2 regions of the Providencia sp. PROV_01 genome follow, and region 1 is predicted to be linked to the other one. Evidence: riboswitches for the same ligand, from Rfam matches in the RefSeq annotation. Region 1 holds a riboswitch; the other holds the start of a gene.
What was found. Region 1 has a riboswitch for thiamine pyrophosphate ahead of thiC (phosphomethylpyrimidine synthase ThiC). Riboswitches for the same ligand answer to the same signal wherever they lie in the genome.

Region 1 (9,547 bases):
ATTTTGCACTTCTTCTTCTATACGAGCCGGTGGCGCATATAACATGGATGGGTCCATATTACCTTGTAAAGCAACTTTATCACCGACACGACGACGAGCATCTGCAATTTCAGTCGTCCAATCAAGCCCTAATGCATCGCAACCCGTTGCAGCCATTTCCTCTAACCACTGGCCGCCACCTTTAGTGAATAAGGTGACAGGAACACGGCGACCGTCATTTTCACGAATTAAGCCATCAATAATTTTATGCATATAATTCAATGAAAACTGTAAATAATCACGCTTAGTTAAGACCCCACCCCATGTGTCAAAAATCATCACGGACTGTGCACCTGCTCGAATTTGAGCATTCAAGTATAAAATGACACTATCTGCCAGTTTATCTAATAACAAATGCAATGTGTTCGGGTCTTCGTACATCATCTTTTTGATTTTAGTGAATGCTTTGCTACTGCCGCCTTCCACCATATAAGTTGCCAGTGTCCACGGGCTACCAGAGAAACCAATTAGTGGCACACTACCTTCAAGCGCTTTACGGATGGCACGAACTGCATCCATCACATAACCAAGTTCCATTTCAGGATCAGGAATAGGGATATTTTTTACATCTGCTGCGCTCATAATCGGTTTATGAAAACGTGGGCCTTCACCCGTTTCGAAATATAACCCAAGCCCCATTGCATCAGGGATAGTGAGAATATCAGAAAATAAAATTGCAGCGTCTAATGGAAAACGACGTAATGGCTGTAATGTCACTTCACAAGCCAATTCGGTATTTTTGCACAGAGCAATAAAATCACCAGCTTCAGCGCGTGTTGCTTTATATTCAGGCAGGTAACGCCCTGCTTGACGCATCATCCATACAGGGGTCACATCTACAGGCTGACGTAGCAAAGCGCGTAGATAGCGGTCATTTTTTAACTCAGTCATTATTTACTCCATTATTATAAGTGGCCGCCGCAAATGGCTAAGAGCGAAGTTCATTATTGTATCATGTTAATGGTAACAATATCAGCGCTGTGCTATTTGCCCGTTTCATATTCACTCTGACGACACAATGCGACCGTATCTTCAATCAAACGTCTAGCGATTGTGTCTGCCGGTGGGATCAACGGTAATTCATTGTAATGATACCAATTTGCGCTCACCAGTTCCTTAGGGTCTACTTTAATATCACCACTCTCATAATCCGCGAGAAAGCCCATCATTAAGGAATGAGGAAAAGGCCATGGTTGTGAAGATACGTAACGAATATTTTTCACTTTTATATGGCTTTCTTCCATGACTTCGCGCATAACAGCTTCTTCTAATGTTTCACCAACTTCAACAAAACCCGCAAGTACAGTAAATAATGGATTTTGCGAATGGCGCCGGTGCTGAGCCAATAGAATATGGTCATCACGGCGGATCCCCACAATAATACAAGGGGCAATCTGCGGGTAATAACGCTCATGGCAATGGTCACACAAACACGCCCATTCTGTTTCGCTATGGCGCATTGCCGTACCACAATAGCCGCAATAACGATGAGAGCGATAGAATTCCGCCAATTGCACACCTCGCCCAGCAAGACGAAATAAACCTTCATCTTGCGCAGCAACGATACGGGGAGATGACATATCTGATGGCATTTTTTCGGCGATCAACCAGACAATTTCCCCTAGCCACTCACCGATTGGCGTTGCTGTTTTTCCTTCTAACAAATAGTCCTTTGCCATACCTCGTGGAATATCCCCATGAGGTAACCACAAACGCCCGGAAAAACAGATAAACCACCAACCACTTTCTGTTCCTGATAATTTTAACTTATTCATTTTTTACATCTTTTGTTAGTTTTTATTGTCGATAAGATCAATCTATTAATGACACAATACACTTCTTTGACACAATGTCATTCAAACGTTTGTTTCATTATTTTTCTTTGTCAATTTTGACACTTTTTAGACGTTCCATTCCATAAAATGTCTAAAAACTGTCATAAAAGGATCAACTAACTGTCACTTCTTAAAATTAGGATGCTAAGTAACCAATACGGTTCACCGTTCTGCAAAAGTGAGAAAATAATGAAAACTATCGTTCCTGCGATTTTACTATCATTGACCGCATCCAGTGTGACATTAGCTGCTGATGCTAATTTAGCAGAGTTAATCGATGCAGCGAAAAAAGAAGGGCAAGTTTACAGCGTTGGAATGCCTGATACTTGGGCTAACTGGAAAGGAACTTGGCAAGACTTAGCGGCACAATATGGCTTGAAGCATCAAGATACTGATATGAGCTCCGCTCAAGAAATTGCCAAATTTGCCGCAGAAAAAAATAATGCGACAGCAGATATTGGTGATGTCGGTGCTTCTTTTGGGCCTGTTGCCGTGCAAAAAGGAGTGACTCAACCTTATAAACCAACAACGTGGTCACAAATTCCTGATTGGGCAAAAGACAAAGACGGTCATTGGGCTTTAGCCTATACGGGGTCTATCGCTTTTATGATTAATAATGATTTAGTGAAAGATGCACCGAAAAGCTGGGATGATTTACTAAAAGGGAAATATAAAGTCACCGTTGGGGATGTTGGTATCGCTGCACAAGCCAATAATGCTGTACTAGCTGCCGCATTTGCCCGTGGTGGTGATGAAAATAACCTAAAACCTGCCATTGAGTATTTTGCTGAACTCGCCAAACAAAAACGCCTATCCGTTAATGATCCAACTGTCGCAAATATCGAAAAAGGTGAAGTCGAAGTTGGCATCTTATGGGACTTCAACGCACTGAATTACCGTGATCAGATCAATCGTGATCGCTTTACAGTTGTGATCCCATCTGACGGTTCTGTCATTTCAGGTTACACCACTATCATCAATAAATTTGCCAAAAACCCAAATGCGGCAAAATTAGCTCGTGAATTTATTTTCAGTGATAAAGGCCAATTAAACCTTGCAGAAGGCTATGCTCGACCAATTCGTGCACAATATTTAACCTTACCTGATGATATTAAAGCCAAATTACTACCCGAAGAACAATATAAAAATGTTCAACCCATTAAGAATGCAGAAGGTTGGGAAAAGTCGTCTCGTAATCTCCCTAAAATGTGGCAACAGCAAGTTTTGATCCACCAGCAGTAATTTAATGTATTGATTTTAGGAAAAAATTGATGTCTGAGAAAGTCATACTTGTTGTCCTTGACGGTTTAAGTTATTCAGTAGCCCATCATTGTATGGGCTATCTCAACGGTTTAATCAAAGCCGACAGTGCAACACTTTACCGATTAGAGTGCGAGCTTCCTTCGATGTCTCGCCCTCTATATGAATGTATACTAACGGGAGTTCCACCTGTCAAAAGCGGTATTGTAAATAACCAAATTGTCCGGTTATCCCATTTTGACAGCATATTCTCTCTTGCTCGCCTTGCAGGTAAAACAACTGCCGCCGCTGCTTATTATTGGGTGAGTGAACTGTATAACCGAGCACCTTTCGTAGCAACAAGAGACCGTTTTACCCATGATGAGTCGCTAACCATCCAACATGGCTGCTTTTATCAAGCAGATCATTACCCTGATGACCATTTATTTGTTGATGCGGAATATTTACGTAGTCAATTTGATCCTGATTTCTTATTGATTCACCCTATGAATATAGATGATACAGGGCATAAGTTTGGCTTTGATTCCCCACAATACCGTAATGCAGCACGCCATGCAGATATTATCCTGTCGAATTATATTCCTACATGGGTTGAGCAAGGTTATCAAATTCTGATCACGAGTGATCACGGTATGAATAATGATCGCAGCCACGGAGGGACACTCCCTGAAGAGTGTTTAGTTCCATTGTTTGTTGTCGGTTCGCAATTTTCTCATCAACCCTGCAATATTGAGCAAACTGAGATTTGTGGAACCATTTGTCGTTTACTTGGAACCCACTCTCTCGATAAACCAGTTTGTGATGCGCTGTTACAAGGAGATTTGTAATGGCTGATATTCCTGCCCCCTGTGAACAGGCATACCAACAACAGGGAAAAATTGCCATGTTAAAAAAACGCTTTGCTCGTTTTCATTGGCGTGCGGCACTGCTACTGCTGCCATTCTTTGTGCTGTTTAGTCTATTCCAAATCGCCCCAATGATTTGGGTGCTAATTAATAGCTTTATCTACGAAGAAGCATGGTCATTAGGTAACTACCTTGAAGTATTCAATAATGATTTTTACTTACAAGCGTTTGAAAATACCCTATGGCTTTCCGTTATTTGCAGTGTAATTGGCTTATTCATTTCCAGTATCACGGCATTTTCCATTTATAAAATGCAAGGGAAAATTCGCCGGATAATGATCTCCTTCACCACCATGGCCAGTAATTTCAGCGGTGTACCCCTTGCTTTTGCATTCATTATTATTTTGGGCTTCAACGGCGCGATTACCTTACAACTCAAGGCATGGGGAATTATCGAAGATTTTAATATATACAGTGCCAGCGGGTTAATGCTGTTGTATGTGTATTTTCAGATCCCATTAGGCGTTTTGTTGCTCTACCCCGCCTTTGATGCACTAAAACCGGAGTGGGAAGACGCTGCGAAAACAATGGGAGCAAGCAAGCTAACCTATTGGTTAAAAGTTGCTATTCCAGTGCTTTCCCCTGCTTTACTTGGTACTTTTATTATCCTAATTGCTAATGCCATGGGCGCATACGCCAGTACTTATGCCTTAACGAGTGGTAATTACAACCTTGTGACTATCCGAATTGCCAGTTTAGTTTCCGGCGATTTGTTTCTCGAACCGAATATGGCTGCTGCGTTATCAATGCTACTTATCGCTATCTTAGCTTTTATTACTGCTATCCATCATTGGTTAATCAAGCGGAGCTACCATGCAAAATAATAATGTGATTAGCCAAATGATAACCAATAACAATAAACCCTCTGGATTATGGCTCCATAAGTTAGTATTAATCAGTGTTGCTAGCCTATTAGCGCTACCTATTATTGCCACATTTTTGTATTCCATCGCCAGCTCTTGGGGAGCCACTGTGCTACCCGATGCCTTGTCCATCAAATGGTATCTACAATTGTGGCAAGACCCGCGTTTTCTCATGGCATTTGGTCGTTCATTAATAATTTGCTTTGGTACGTTGCTGGTTAGCACATTAATTATTTTGCCGATGACATTTGCGGTATTTTATCGGTTCCCTAAACTCAAAGGGGTGATAGATTTACTGATTATTTTACCCTTTGCGATTCCGCCTGTCGTCTCGTCGGTGGGCTTGCTGCAAATATTTGCCGATGAACCATTCATGTTAGTTGGCACTCCTTGGATCCTGATTGGTACTTATTTCACCATCACGTTACCTTTTATGTATCGTGCTCTTGCGAATAGCTTTCAAGGTATTAATTTACATGACTTAATGGACGCTGCACATTTACTCGGCGCCAGTACTTTCCAAGCTTTTATGATGATTGTGTTACCAAATATTCGCAAAGGTATGTTGGTCTCATTATTAATTTCATTTTCATTTTTAATGGGTGAATTTGTGTTTGCCAATATTCTAGTGGGAACACGTTATGAAACCTTGCAAATCTATCTTTTCAATATGCGACAAACCAGCGGACATTTCACTTCTGCTCTGGTGATGTCATATTTTCTGTTTACCTTATTGCTGACATGGTTAGCAATGCGATTAAATCGTTCAGGAGATGAATGATGAGTTATGTTATTGCGGAAAACTTAGCTAAATCTTTTGGTACTAATCAGGTATTTGCTGATATTCAGTTTACTATCGAAAAAGGCGAATTTATTACCCTACTGGGCCCAAGTGGTTGCGGAAAATCAACTTTATTACGCTGTATCGCAGGACTTGAACAACTTAATGATGGTGAACTTTATATTAATCGCCAGAATGTAACCCACCAAGCTGCGCAGCAACGCGGGGTGGGTATGGTGTTCCAAAGTTATGCGTTATTTCCCAATATGACTGTGGTTGACAATATCGCGTTTGGTTTAAAAATGCGTAAAATTGATAGCCAAGCAAGGTCTAAAGCAGTCGCTGAAGTGATCGAATTAGTTGAGTTACAAGGAAAAGAACAACAATTTCCCCATCAGCTATCAGGTGGACAGCGTCAACGAGTAGCACTCGCAAGGGCATTAGTCATGAAACCGCAAATTTTGTTACTTGATGAGCCACTGTCTGCTCTTGATGCTCGCATTCGCAAGCACTTACGCCAGCAAATTCGCCAGATTCAACGCGAATTAGGTTTAACGACAATTTTTGTTACTCATGATCAAGATGAAGCGATGATTATGTCTGACCGTATTTTTCTTATGAATAAAGGCCAGATAGTGCAAAGTGGCACGGCAGAGAATATTTATACCCAACCAGCAACAGAATTTGTCGCTCGGTTTATGGGGCATTACAACCTTGTTGACTCCAAAAAAGCCAATACGATGTTAGGTCTTAATTTACAAGGTACACTTGCTATCCGCCCTGAGTCTATATATGTCAAAGAAGCAGGTCGCCAATATGGTAGCCATATTTCTCACCCTGTTGATGCTATTATTGTTGACCATCAATTATTGGGAAATATCATTCGTTATAGCGTCGATACACCTGCTGGTCACATGACAGTTGATTTACTCAATCGCTCATCTGAGCGTTTATTTGAACCGGGCACTCGCCTTGAATTGATGTTTAATAAAAATGAAATTCGCGCACTTAGTTAATAAGTAGATAGGAATATAATGCAAAACCAACTGGCCATTTTTGACTTAGATGATACGTTAATTCAAGGTGATAGCAGCGTATTGTGGACGCAATATCTGTGGGACAGGCAAATTATCAACGACCCACAGTTTGTAGAGGCGGATAAAGCCATGATGGCGCAATATAATGCAGGCACATTAGATATGCCGACTTACTTACGTTTTAACCTGCAAACTCTCGCCAATGTAAAAACGGAACAAGTAGATATCTGGCTGGATGATTTTGTACAAAGCGTGATTTTACCGCGGATCTACCCTGAAGCGATTAGAACGATCGCAAATTATCGAGCTAAAAGGATCCCGATTATTGTAATCTCCGCAACTGTTTCATTTATTGTGAAAAAGATCGCCGAAAAACTTGGTGCAGACGTCGCCATGGGGATCGATATTAAACAACAAAATGGCTGCTATACGACCGAAATTGACGGTATCCCAACCTTTAAAGAAGGCAAGGTTAAACGCCTTATGGATTGGGTTCGCCACCAGCCAATCACTGATGCCTATGTATATTTTTATACCGATTCTGCCAACGACCTGCCCATGTGCCAATTTGCCGATGAAGTATTTATTATCAACGGCGACGAACGCCTAACGCAAGCCGCACTCGAACACAATTGGCCACAATATCAGTGGAATTTATAAACCTTATTTTTATCTCAGCCTTGATTTCAATTTTTTAGGTTTTAACTAACTCGCCTTTCAAAGGTTCCTCTAAATTATTCGTGCTAGAGGAAGGAGATAAATAGAATTATCCCAAGGAGCATACACAAGTATGTGACTTGGGGAACCTAGCGCAGCCAACGCACTTATCGCTTGAAGAATGACGAGGAAAGCTTATACTGAAATCTCTTGTCGGAGTGCCTAGCATGCATAGCATCGGGCTGAGACCGTTAATTCGGGATCCGCGGAACCTGATCGGGTTAATACCCGCGAAGGGAACAAGAGTAATCACTCAGCGTCTTTTTGCCATCTCTCATTTGGCTAAAAATTAAACGCAATGTCTTTTTATTACTCCTCCGAACTCCTGACAAGCAACTTTCTTTCGATAAACCCGCTACACACTTAGCTGTGATAGCCGTGACAATGTCAGGAAATTGCTATGTCCAATAATACACAACAAAATATCATCCCTACAGCTGATTTATCGCCACAAGCAGCACCCGCTCGCACTCGTAAAGCCCAACGTGATGCCGCTGAAAACTTTATCAACACTGTTTCTGGCGTTTCATTTCCCAATTCTGAACGTATTTATCTTCAAGGTTCAAGAGACGATATCCAAGTCCCAATGCGAGAAATTCAGCTTTCGCAAACCCTTATTGGTGGCGACAAAGACAACCCGCAATTTGAAGACAACGAACCCGTTCCTATCTACGACACTTCAGGCCCTTACGGCGACCCAACATCAGAACTCAACGTTCACAAAGGCTTGAAAAAAATTCGCGCGCCATGGATAAACGAGCGCTCAGACACCACTAAAGTAGAAAATCTCAGCTCTGACTTCACACAACAACGACTTGCTGATGCAGGCCTTGACCATCTACGCTTTAACAACCGTCCCCACCCGTTAAAAGCCCAAACTAACAAGTGTGTTACCCAATTACATTACGCACGCAAAGGTATCATTACCCCTGAAATGGAGTTTATTGCAATCCGCGAAAATATGGGACGTGAACGTATTCATGACGAAGTTTTATTGCAACAACATCCAGGCCAAGGCTTTGGCGCAAATTTGCCAGAGAATATTACCCCTGAATTTGTTCGCCAAGAAGTGGCGGCGGGTCGCGCTATTATCCCAGCCAATATCAACCATCCCGAATCAGAACCAATGATTATTGGTCGTAATTTCTTGGTTAAGGTTAATGCCAATATTGGTAATTCATCGGTCACCTCATCCATTGAAGAAGAAGTAGAAAAACTGATTTGGTCAACACGCTGGGGGGCAGATACCGTCATGGATTTATCCACTGGCCGTTATATCCACGAAACCCGCGAATGGATTTTACGTAATAGCCCCGTGCCTATTGGTACAGTTCCGATTTACCAAGCCCTCGAAAAAGTGAACGGCGTCGCCGAAAATCTCACGTGGGAAATGTTCCGTGACACATTATTAGAGCAAGCAGAACAAGGTGTCGATTACTTCACTATCCATGCCGGCGTATTGCTACGCTATGTGCCAATGACAGCTAAACGCCTAACAGGGATCGTCTCTCGCGGTGGCTCTATCATGGCAAAATGGTGCTTGTCTCATCACCAAGAAAATTTCCTGTATGAGCACTTCCGTGAAATCTGTGAAATTTGTGCCGCTTACGACGTTTCCTTGTCGTTAGGGGATGGACTACGCCCCGGTTCAATTCAAGACGCCAACGACCAAGCTCAATTTGCCGAGCTCCATACCCTTGGTGAGCTCACAAAAATTGCGTGGGAATATGATGTTCAAGTCATGATTGAAGGTCCCGGCCACGTACCAATGCAAATGATCCGCCGCAATATGACCGAAGAGTTAGAGCACTGCCACGAAGCGCCATTCTATACGTTAGGGCCTCTAACAACAGATATTGCTCCGGGTTATGACCACTTTACCTCTGGTATTGGTGCCGCCATGATCGGTTGGTTTGGCTGTGCGATGTTATGTTATGTCACCCCTAAAGAGCACTTAGGATTACCGAACAAAGAAGATGTTAAACAAGGGCTAATCACTTATAAGATTGCAGCCCATGCCGCTGACCTTGCTAAAGGCCACCCAGGTGCACAGATCCGTGATAACGCCATGTCCAAAGCCCGTTTTGAATTCCGCTGGGAAGACCAATTT
Region 2 (9,547 bases), 3.1 Mb from region 1:
GATATATAATGTTCGTAATCCGGTTTTGCCGTGATGATTTCCAATGGTTCAGGCCCCGCCTGAGTAATAATATAGTTTATCCAACCGCCATTTTGGTACTGCAAAGGGCGCTGTAATCTTAAATTATAGTCATCAGCAGTACGAGCGGCTCGAACATGCGGAGGAACATTTTTTTGGTAATCAGTCAATTTTCGGCGCAGACGCTTACGATAAACTAAACGGTCATCATATTGGCCCGAACGAATATTTTGGACATACTCACGAATATATTCACGGTAAGGTTGGTGATAAAAAATACGAGTATAGAGCTCTTTTTGGAATATTTGAGCTAATGGTGTCCAGTCTGAACGAATGGTTTCCAGCCCTCTAAATACCATGGTGTCTTTACTCAATCCTGCATAGCGCTTTTTGCTCCCCATTTCGGCACCACGTACGGTGGGCATCAAAAATCGGCGGTAATGGGTTTCATACTCGAGCTCTAAAACACCTTCTAATTGCCATTCTTCTGCTAAATGTTTTTTCCACCAACTATTTACGTAATCACGTAAAGCAAAGCCAATTTTTTGTGCTTGTTCTTCATTGTGGGCATCACGTAACCATACAAACGTGGAGTCGGTATCTCCATAAATAACTTGGTAACCCTGTGACTCAATCAAGCGTTTGGTTGTACGCATAATTTCATGGCCACGCATGGTGATTGATGCGGTCAGTCTTGGGTCAAAAAAACGGCATCCTTCAGCTCCTAATACTCCAGCAAATGCGTTCATAATAATTTTTAGCGCTTGGGATAGTGGTGCATTATGCTCTTTTTTGGCTTTATCCCGCTCTTGCCAGATATGGCTGACAATATCGGGTAAACAGTGGGTTGTGCGAGAAAACCAAGCTTGGCGAAAACCGGGAACCGAATGTGCAAGGTTAGGGTGTGCTAACCCGTCAATCATACCTGCAGGGTCGATGAGAAAAGTTCTAATAATTGAAGGATATAGGCTTTTGTAGTCCAAAACTAATACGGAGTCATATAACCCGGGTTGGGAGTCCATGACAAAGCCCCCGGGGTTCAGTTGCATTTTTTGTTCTGTGAGGTTGGGCGCAACGAAACCAAGTCGGTGTAAGCGGGGAATATAAAGGTGTGAGAATGCAGCTACAGAGCCCCCCATTTTATCAACAGCAAGACCTGTTACCGTTGAACGTTCCTGCAAGAAAGCCATTAAATCGGTTTTTTCAAAGATTCGATGGACTAAAATACAGTCCTGAATATTGTAGTGAGCTAAAGCAGGTTTATCGTGAGCGAAACGACGGTTGATCTCATCCATTCGGTCATAAGGGGTATCAATCGCTTTACCTTCACCAAGTAGCGCTTGGGCGACAGACTCTAAACTAAATGATGGAAAACTCCAGGTCGCTGCTTTTAATGCATCGATACCATCAATAATTAACCGGCCTTCAGCAGCGGCAAAAAAGACGCCTTGTTTAAATCCATGCTCTCGCCATTCCAGCTTTTTGCTTTGCCGGCCAAACAATAAGGGGATGCCATAACGCTCTGCATGTTTTTGTAATACTTGTAGGTCGAATTGGATTAGGTTCCAACCAATGATGGCATCAGGGTCGTATTGGTGAAGCCATTCATTGAGTTTATGAAGTAATTGCGGGCGGCTATTCACATAGATTAAGCGATGTTCAGCGCTCAATGCAGGCCCTTGTTCTGGTCCCAACATAAATACCACGTTGTCACCACAGCCAGACAGCCCTATAGAATAGAGTTCACCATGTTGGCTGGTTTCGATATCAAGGGAAACGGCCTTGACTAAGGGGCGGTAGCCTTCGCAAGGTTTTAGTTGAAACTCCCCTTGCTGATTTCGAGAAAACCAGACAGAGGCTGCGATAAAGCGTTCCATTAGATACCGTTCACTTGGGCGAATATCGGTTTCTAATAATTCAACATCCAATTCGTTGCAGTTTTTTTCAAGGTTCTGTAATTGTCGATATTGGTGGCAATAAATCGCATAGACCTTTTCACGTTTAAAATCAATTAATTCAAGAAGCCGATAGGTAATATTGGGTTGTTCATCTAATAGGTGTTTTACTCGAGGAAATTGAGATTCAGCTAAAAAACCAATCGCTTTTTGATATGGAACAGTGACCTTTTGTGGTTGGTTATCAGTGAGTAGCCAATAAGAGACCTCGACACCGTGACGGGTGTCTCTCCAGTGCCGGCTAAGAATAAAGCCTCTTTCCGCTGGGGCGATGAGTTGGGTCATTAGGCTACTCGCATAAAAATAGTTAGGATAAATATACGCGAATAGTGTGAATTTATACAGTGCTAATTATTAGAAACGGCTGTAATACTCAATAAAGCAGATGCTGCACTTTGCCCTTGTAATAGGCTTTGGGTATCGCCATCGTAAGCAATTTTGCCCTCTGCAATAACCAGTGTTCTCGGGGCAATTTGTAGGGCATCATCAACATTATGAGAAACCATTAACAGTGTGATTGATTTTTCCGCACAAATTTCCTTGAGTAATAGTAGCATTTCTCGGCGTAATGCAGGGTCGAGAGCAGAAAAGGGTTCATCGAGCAGTAAAATCGGTTGATTACGGATCATGCAGCGTGCTAATGCCGCACGTTGTCGTTGCCCCCCCGACAGTTGCGCCGGTAACCTATCTAAACATTCACTCAGGCTGACACGACTCGCCATTTGCTCAACTTGCTGAATTTGCGTTTTATTGAGGCGCAAATTGGGTTGTAACCCAAGGCCAATATTTTGCCGGATCGTCAGGTGTGAAAATAAATTATTTTCTTGAAATAGCATAGAAACAGGGCGCTTAGCGGGTGGGCTAAAGGTATGGTCTTCGCCATTAAGCTCAATCGTACCATTATTGGGGAATTGAAAGCCGCTAATCAAACTTAATAGCGTACTTTTCCCTGCACCACTAGGCCCCATAACAGCAACAGATTCACCAGATTGAACAGAAAAATCAAACGACATTGTCAGGTTGTCGTATTGGTAATCTAGCTGAGTCAATTTAATCATGATGTTTTCCTGAAATACGTTCAATCAAGCTAAATAAGCAAAAACAAAGCAATAACAATAGCATGGCTGTCACTGCACCATCGTTTGATCGGTAAGCCCCTATTTGCTGATAAAGATAATAAGGGAGCGTGCGGAAGTTATCATTGCCAAATAACGCGACGACACCAAAATCACCAATTGAGATAACACAGGCAAACGCAAGAGCTTGAGCGATTGGTTTGCGTAGTGCTTTCAGTTCAATAATTCGCAAACGATTAAAACCCGAAATATCGAGTGATTGGCATAACGGGTTATAGCGTTCAGCACTGTCTCGCATAGGGTTTTCTAATACTTTTAACGCATAAGGAATGGCCAACAAAGCGTTAGTCATGATAACTAATGGGTAAGGGGATTCAGGTAAGCCTATCGTTTCATTAAAAAAGATAAAAAAACCTGTCGCGAGGACGATACCCGGCATGGCTAAAATAATTAACCCGCTAAGCTCTATGGCTTGCCCTAAACGAGCTGCTTGGCGTAAGCGCAATTCGCGGCTGCTCCATAACAACATTAAGGTTAGTACCACACAGACAGCGCCAGCACACAGTGCAATAAACACTGAGGTTGCCGTGGCTTGCCATAAGGCGGGTTGCTGCAATACCGCCCAAAGTTGCCCATTTAATCCATCGAAAATAACCGCGAACAGCGGGGGGAGTAGTAATAGTATGGCAGCGGCGATGAGCAAAAAATCACGAATGCGGCGAAACGTGTTATCAGCAGGATCAACCCATTGGGACTGATGACTAAAACCAACAGAAAATACACTATTTACTCTGTGGCAGATAAACATCAAACCGACACAGAAGAAGAGTTGAATTAATGCTAAAATAGTGGCTCGCCCTAAATCAAAATCATAATTAAGTGCTTGGTAAATAGCTAATTCGATGGTCGTAGCTGCTGGGCCACCCCCCAACGCGAGAACAGTCGCAAAGCTGGCAAAGCACAGCATAAAAATTAACGCAGCAGTGGGTAATATTTGTCTCCGTAAATAAGGCCATTCTAAAATGGTAAATTGCTGCCACTCATTAAACCTCAGCTGTGCTGCAATTTGCCGTTGCTCAATAGCGATATTTTCTAAAGATTGTAATAGCATACGCGTTGCTAGCGGCATATTAAAGAAGACATGTGCTAGCAAAATCCCCTTTAGGCCATAAGGTGAAAAACTGTAATTAAGCCCCAATAATTGGCACAGTTTAGCCAGCCAACCCGTTTGCCCGTAAACCGATAAAATACCAAATACGGCAACTAACACAGGAAGAACCAACGTCATTGCACATAAGCGTAAAAATAGAGTTCGCCCAAAAAAACGACGGCGATGCAATGCTCTGGCGAGAAAAATAGCAGGGACTACAGAAAAAATAGCGGATAAAAAAGCCTGCCAAAAGGTAAAACCAATCACATGCCACAAATAGCTATCGCTGATAATATCAGCCATTGAAATTTCAGGCGCAAAAAACCACAGAGCACCAAAACTAATGAGTGCAACGGTAATCAGTAATCCGGAGGCCAACGCCCCCGATAGTAGAGATAAATTAATTAGCGACTGACGGCGGTTTGCCATAAACGAGTCCAATTTTGGCGTTCTTTGGCCACTTCTTGAGAACTAAATTGTAAGGCTTTTTCAGGTAGAGGTAACTGGTTATAGACCTCTGGCAATGGAATATCAATGACCGGATACATCCAGTTGGTTGTTGGTAAAGTATTTTGGAATTCTGGGGTTAAGACAAACTGTAAAAATTGTTTTGCCAATTCAGGCTCTGGACTGTTTTTTAACCTTGCAGCCACTTCAACTTGCATATAGTGCCCTTCATTAAATAAGGCGGCAGCATAGTTATCTTTTTGGTCATTGAGCATTTGATAGCCCGGCGATGAGGTATAACTGAGTACAAAATCACCTTCTCCTTTTAAGAACAGGCCATAAGCTTCACTCCAACCTTTTGTTACGGTAAGCGTTTTGCCTGCCATTTTTTGCCATGCATCAGCAGATTTGTCGCCATACAGCTTTTCAATCCACAGCATCAAGCCAAGTCCAGGGGTACTGGTTCGAGGGTCTTGGTAAATAATTTTCCAATTATTTTCACTATTTAATAATGCATCCATGCTGGCTGGTGGTTGTTTAATTTTATTAGTGTCATATATAAATGCGAAGTAACCATAGTCATAAGGAATGAAAGTTGAGCTATCCCATGAAATAGGGAGTTTTAATGCGCTGGTATTAATGTCAGCAGGGGCAAACAGGCCTGTTTTTTCAGCAGAATCTAATAAATTATTATCTAACCCTAAAATCACATCCGCTTTGCTTTTTTTTCCTTCCATTCTGAGTCTGTTTAGCAGAGCTACGCCATCCCCCAGTGCGATTATTTTTAACTCACAATCGCACTGCGCTTCGAAATTCTTTTTAATTTGTGGGCCCGGTCCCCATTCTGCTGCAAAGGAATCGTAGGTATAAACAGTAAGCGTTGGTTTATCAGCCCATGCCAATTGACTTAAACTGAGTGCACTAAAGGTAAGAATAGATGCTATAATTTTGTTTTTAAACATGCTTTTTCCTGCGCTAAAAGATAGTGACACAGGATTTGAGGAGGAACCGGTGCAGATATGCAGGCGGTGGCTCAAATCCCTACGCCGGTATTAACCGGATCAGGTTCTACGGGTTATTTCTCAGCCTAAATAAATTCGGCACCCCGTTGAGATGTTCACTATTGTAGTGACTTCAGGCATATCTGCAAACTGTATTGATATAGGTTTACCAGTTTAGGTATGTGTGAAACAATTAGGCATCTTTCAAATTTGGTTATTGAGGTAGTCTGTGATTGATGATGATGGCTACCGCCCGAATGTAGGAATTGTAATTTGTAATCGGCAAGGGCAAGTTTTATGGGCCCGCCGCTATGGTCAGCACTCATGGCAATTTCCTCAAGGAGGCATCAATCCTGGGGAATCGCCGGAACAGGCGATGTATCGTGAGCTATACGAAGAAGTCGGGCTACAGCGTAAAGATGTCAGGTTATTGGCATCTACCCGTAATTGGTTACGTTACAAATTACCCAAGCGTTTGGTGCGTTGGGATACAAAACCTGTTTGTATTGGGCAGAAACAGCGTTGGTTTTTACTCCAACTTCAATGCAATGATGCCGATATAAACGTGCAGCGCAGTAAATCGCCAGAATTTGATGGCTGGCGATGGGTCAGTTATTGGTATCCTGTTAGGCAGGTCGTTTCTTTTAAACGTGAAGTTTATCGGCGTGTCATGAAAGAATTCGCCCCCGTAGTAATGCCTTTACAGGAACAAAAATTACCACAACGACCCACTTTTAATAACCGTAGGCGTGGAGCAAAGTAGCCTATGTTGATGCGTTTACGTGAAATTGTCGAAAAAGTTGCAATGGCGACAAGTTTGACTGATGCGCTAGAAGTGTTGGTGAATGAGACTTGCAAAGCAATGAGAACAGATGTTTGTTCCATTTATTTAGCCGATCACCTTCGCCAATGCTATTACTTAATGGCAACCCGCGGGTTAAAAAAACCTAGCGGGATTGCTATTCGTCTAGGTTTTGATGAAGGTGTCGTAGGGGCGGTAGGGCGCCAGTCTGAGATGCTCAATCTAGCCGATATTCGTGAACACCCTCAGTATAAATTCCTGCCTCAGCTTAAAGAAGAACGCTTGAGAGCTTTCTTAGGTGTTCCCGTGGTCTATCGTCGCCAATTATTAGGCGTGCTGGTGGTACAGCAGCGGGAAAAGCGGTTGTTTAATGAAACCGAAGAATCTTTCATGGTCACATTGTCAATGCAACTGGCTGTGATTTTGTCACAAGCGCAAGCGAAAGGTATTTTTGGGCAATATCGGCAAAATAGAATTAAAGCGATTCCGGTATCACAGGGAATTGCAATGGCTTATGGGTGGCAAGATAGCTCCCAACCTTCTTTAGATAGTATTTTCCAAGCGAGTGCTATTGATATCGATAAAGAAAAACAACGCCTTGTCGCCGCTCTTGAAAGTGCCACAGCAGAATGTCGTCGTATTAGTAAGCGTTTTATGGCTAGCTCAGCAAAAGAAAGTGCTGCGATTTTTGATCTCTATAATCACCTACTTAGTGACCCTCAACTAAAAAAACACCTGTTTGCCGCTATTAATGACAATGCAACCGCTGAATGGGCGGTTAAAACGGTTATTGAAAATTATGTGGAGCAGTTTTCTCGTCTGCGTGACCTTTATCTAAGGGAAAGAGGGGCAGACTTAAAAGCATTAGGTCAACGCTTATTGTTTCATCTTGATGATTCACTTACCGCAAATGAACAATGGCCAGAAAGCTTTATTTTAGTTGCTGATGAGCTAAGTGCTAGCGTGTTGGCTGAGTTGCCTATTGAACAACTTGCCGGTGTGGTCGTGCGTGACGGAGCAACACATTCTCATTCTGCGATTTTAATCAGAGCCATGGGGATCCCTGCAATTATGGGGGCTGATATTGAGCCTTCGTTATTACATAACCGCCATTTAATATTGGATGGGTACCGTGGTGAGGTCTTTATTGAACCTGAAAATTTAATTGTTCAGGAATATCAGCAAATTATTGAAGAAGAAAATGCCATTAGCCGCTTAGCTGAAGGGACTCTTGAGCAAGATGCAATACTTAAAGATGGCGAAAAAGTTCACATTTACCTTAATGCAGGTTTAAGTCCGCTTTACGAGCAACAAATTAACACTGGGGTTGATGGTGTTGGTTTGTATCGTACTGAGCTGCCTTTTATGCTGCACAATGGTTTTCCCTCGGAAGATGAGCAGAAACAGCTCTATAAGGAAGTTTTGCAACTTTTTCCTACCAAACTGGTTGTGCTAAGAACTCTTGATATAGGGGCAGATAAACAGCTGCCTTATATGCCAATTAGCGAAGAAAACCCAAGCTTAGGTTGGCGTGGTATTCGTATTATGTTGGACCAGCCCGAGATCTTTTTGATTCAGCTAAGGGCTATGTTACGGGCGAATACGCTTTCGGGTAATTTACGTATTTTATTACCGATGGTGACAAGTGTTAATGAGATAGACGAAGCAATTTTGCTGGTTAAAAGAGCAAGAGAAGAAGTGAGTGTTTTATTAAAAATGCCAGTTGAGATGCCTCAAATTGGTATTATGCTTGAAGTTCCTTCTTTACTGTTTTTACTACCTGAAATTAAAAAACGTGTTGATTTTATCTCTATCGGGACTAATGACTTTACACAATATTTACTTGCTGTTGACCGTAATAACACCCATGTAGCAGCGCTATATGATAATCTTCATCCCTCAGTTGTGCGCTTTTTAGCAAAGGTAAGTGAAGAGTGCCAACGCCTGGAACTCCCTGTAAGCGTTTGTGGGGAAATGGCAGGTCAACCACTTAGCGCAATGGTATTAATTGCACTTGGGTATCGCTCTTTAAGTATGAGTGGGCGTAGTGTTCCTCGCATGAAATATTTAATCCGCCAGCTTGACCCTGCTTTGATGTCACAGTTAGTACCGAAGTTATTGGCTGCAGAAACTTGTGATAGCGTTAGGCAAGAAGCGAGTGAGTTTATGGAACAGCACCGTTTAGGTGGTTTTGTGCGTGGTGGAATTTAATTTACAACAAGATGTAAGCATCTAATTTGGTTAAGGCCTAAAAATATCAAGTATAAATGATGATACTTTTTGTTGTATGCTTCAGGGTGCTTCACAAATTGAAGCCTGTTGAATACGTAATAGTCGACGAGTAGTTGGCTTAATGATTAAAAAGTGGGGAACAATGAGTAACAACTACTTAGCATTTCCGGAAATAGATCCTGTTATGTTTTCGATTGGGCCAGTGTCGTTACATTGGTATGGTTTTATGTACCTTGTTGGTTTTGTTTTTGCCCTTTGGCTTGCAGGGCGTCGTGCCGCAAAACCAAATAGTGGCTGGACAAAAAATGAAGTCGAAAACTTGTTATATGTTGGCTTTGTTGGCGTATTTGTTGGTGGTCGGCTAGGTTACGTTTTCTTCTATAATCTTCCTGTTTTTCTTGATGATCCTCTATACCTCTTTAAGGTTTGGGATGGCGGTATGTCCTTCCATGGGGGCTTAATCGGTGTGATATGTGCCATGATGTGGTTTGCTCATCGTACTCGCCGTCGTTTCCTGCAAGTTTCTGACTTTGTTGCACCATTAATTCCATTTGGTTTAGGCATGGGGCGTATTGGGAACTTTATTAATGGGGAGCTATGGGGACGAGTTACACTTGATACGCCATGGGCATTTTTATTTCCACATTCACGCAGTGAAGATATTCAGCTTGCCGCCCAAGACCCTTCGTTACTACCCATATTAGAGCAGTATGGTGTGCTACCAAGACATCCATCACAACTTTATGAAATGTTCTTAGAGGGAATTGTTCTGTTTCTCATCTTGAACTTATTTGTGCGTAAGCCCCGCCCTATGGGGAGTGTTTCTGGGCTATTCTTGATTGGTTATGGTGCATTTAGGATTATCG

Region 2: it holds a riboswitch for thiamine pyrophosphate, as region 1 does, so the genes downstream of both, thiB (thiamine ABC transporter substrate binding subunit) here and thiC (phosphomethylpyrimidine synthase ThiC) in region 1, are expected to answer to the same signal.

The regions. Positions count from the first base shown of each region.
Region 1 covers NZ_JBRFKD010000002.1:745,316-754,862, reverse strand. The annotation lists gene hemE (uroporphyrinogen decarboxylase) at 1-930, opposite strand, end outside; gene nudC (NAD(+) diphosphatase) at 1,023-1,814, opposite strand; gene ACU696_RS04210 (ABC transporter substrate-binding protein) at 2,064-3,116, shown strand; gene ACU696_RS04205 (alkaline phosphatase family protein) at 3,146-3,961, shown strand; gene ACU696_RS04200 (ABC transporter permease) at 3,961-4,863, shown strand; gene ACU696_RS04195 (ABC transporter permease) at 4,853-5,683, shown strand; gene ACU696_RS04190 (ABC transporter ATP-binding protein) at 5,683-6,699, shown strand; gene ACU696_RS04185 (HAD family hydrolase) at 6,718-7,380, shown strand; TPP riboswitch at 7,582-7,693, shown strand; gene thiC (phosphomethylpyrimidine synthase ThiC) at 7,838-9,547, shown strand, end outside.
Region 2 covers NZ_JBRFKD010000002.1:3,797,777-3,807,323, reverse strand. The annotation lists gene ACU696_RS18465 (DNA polymerase II) at 1-2,258, opposite strand, end outside; gene thiQ (thiamine ABC transporter ATP-binding protein ThiQ) at 2,321-3,031, opposite strand; gene thiP (thiamine/thiamine pyrophosphate ABC transporter permease ThiP) at 3,024-4,628, opposite strand; gene thiB (thiamine ABC transporter substrate binding subunit) at 4,604-5,608, opposite strand; TPP riboswitch at 5,667-5,764, opposite strand; gene rppH (RNA pyrophosphohydrolase) at 5,877-6,410, shown strand; gene ptsP (phosphoenolpyruvate--protein phosphotransferase) at 6,414-8,660, shown strand; gene lgt (prolipoprotein diacylglyceryl transferase) at 8,824-9,547, shown strand, end outside.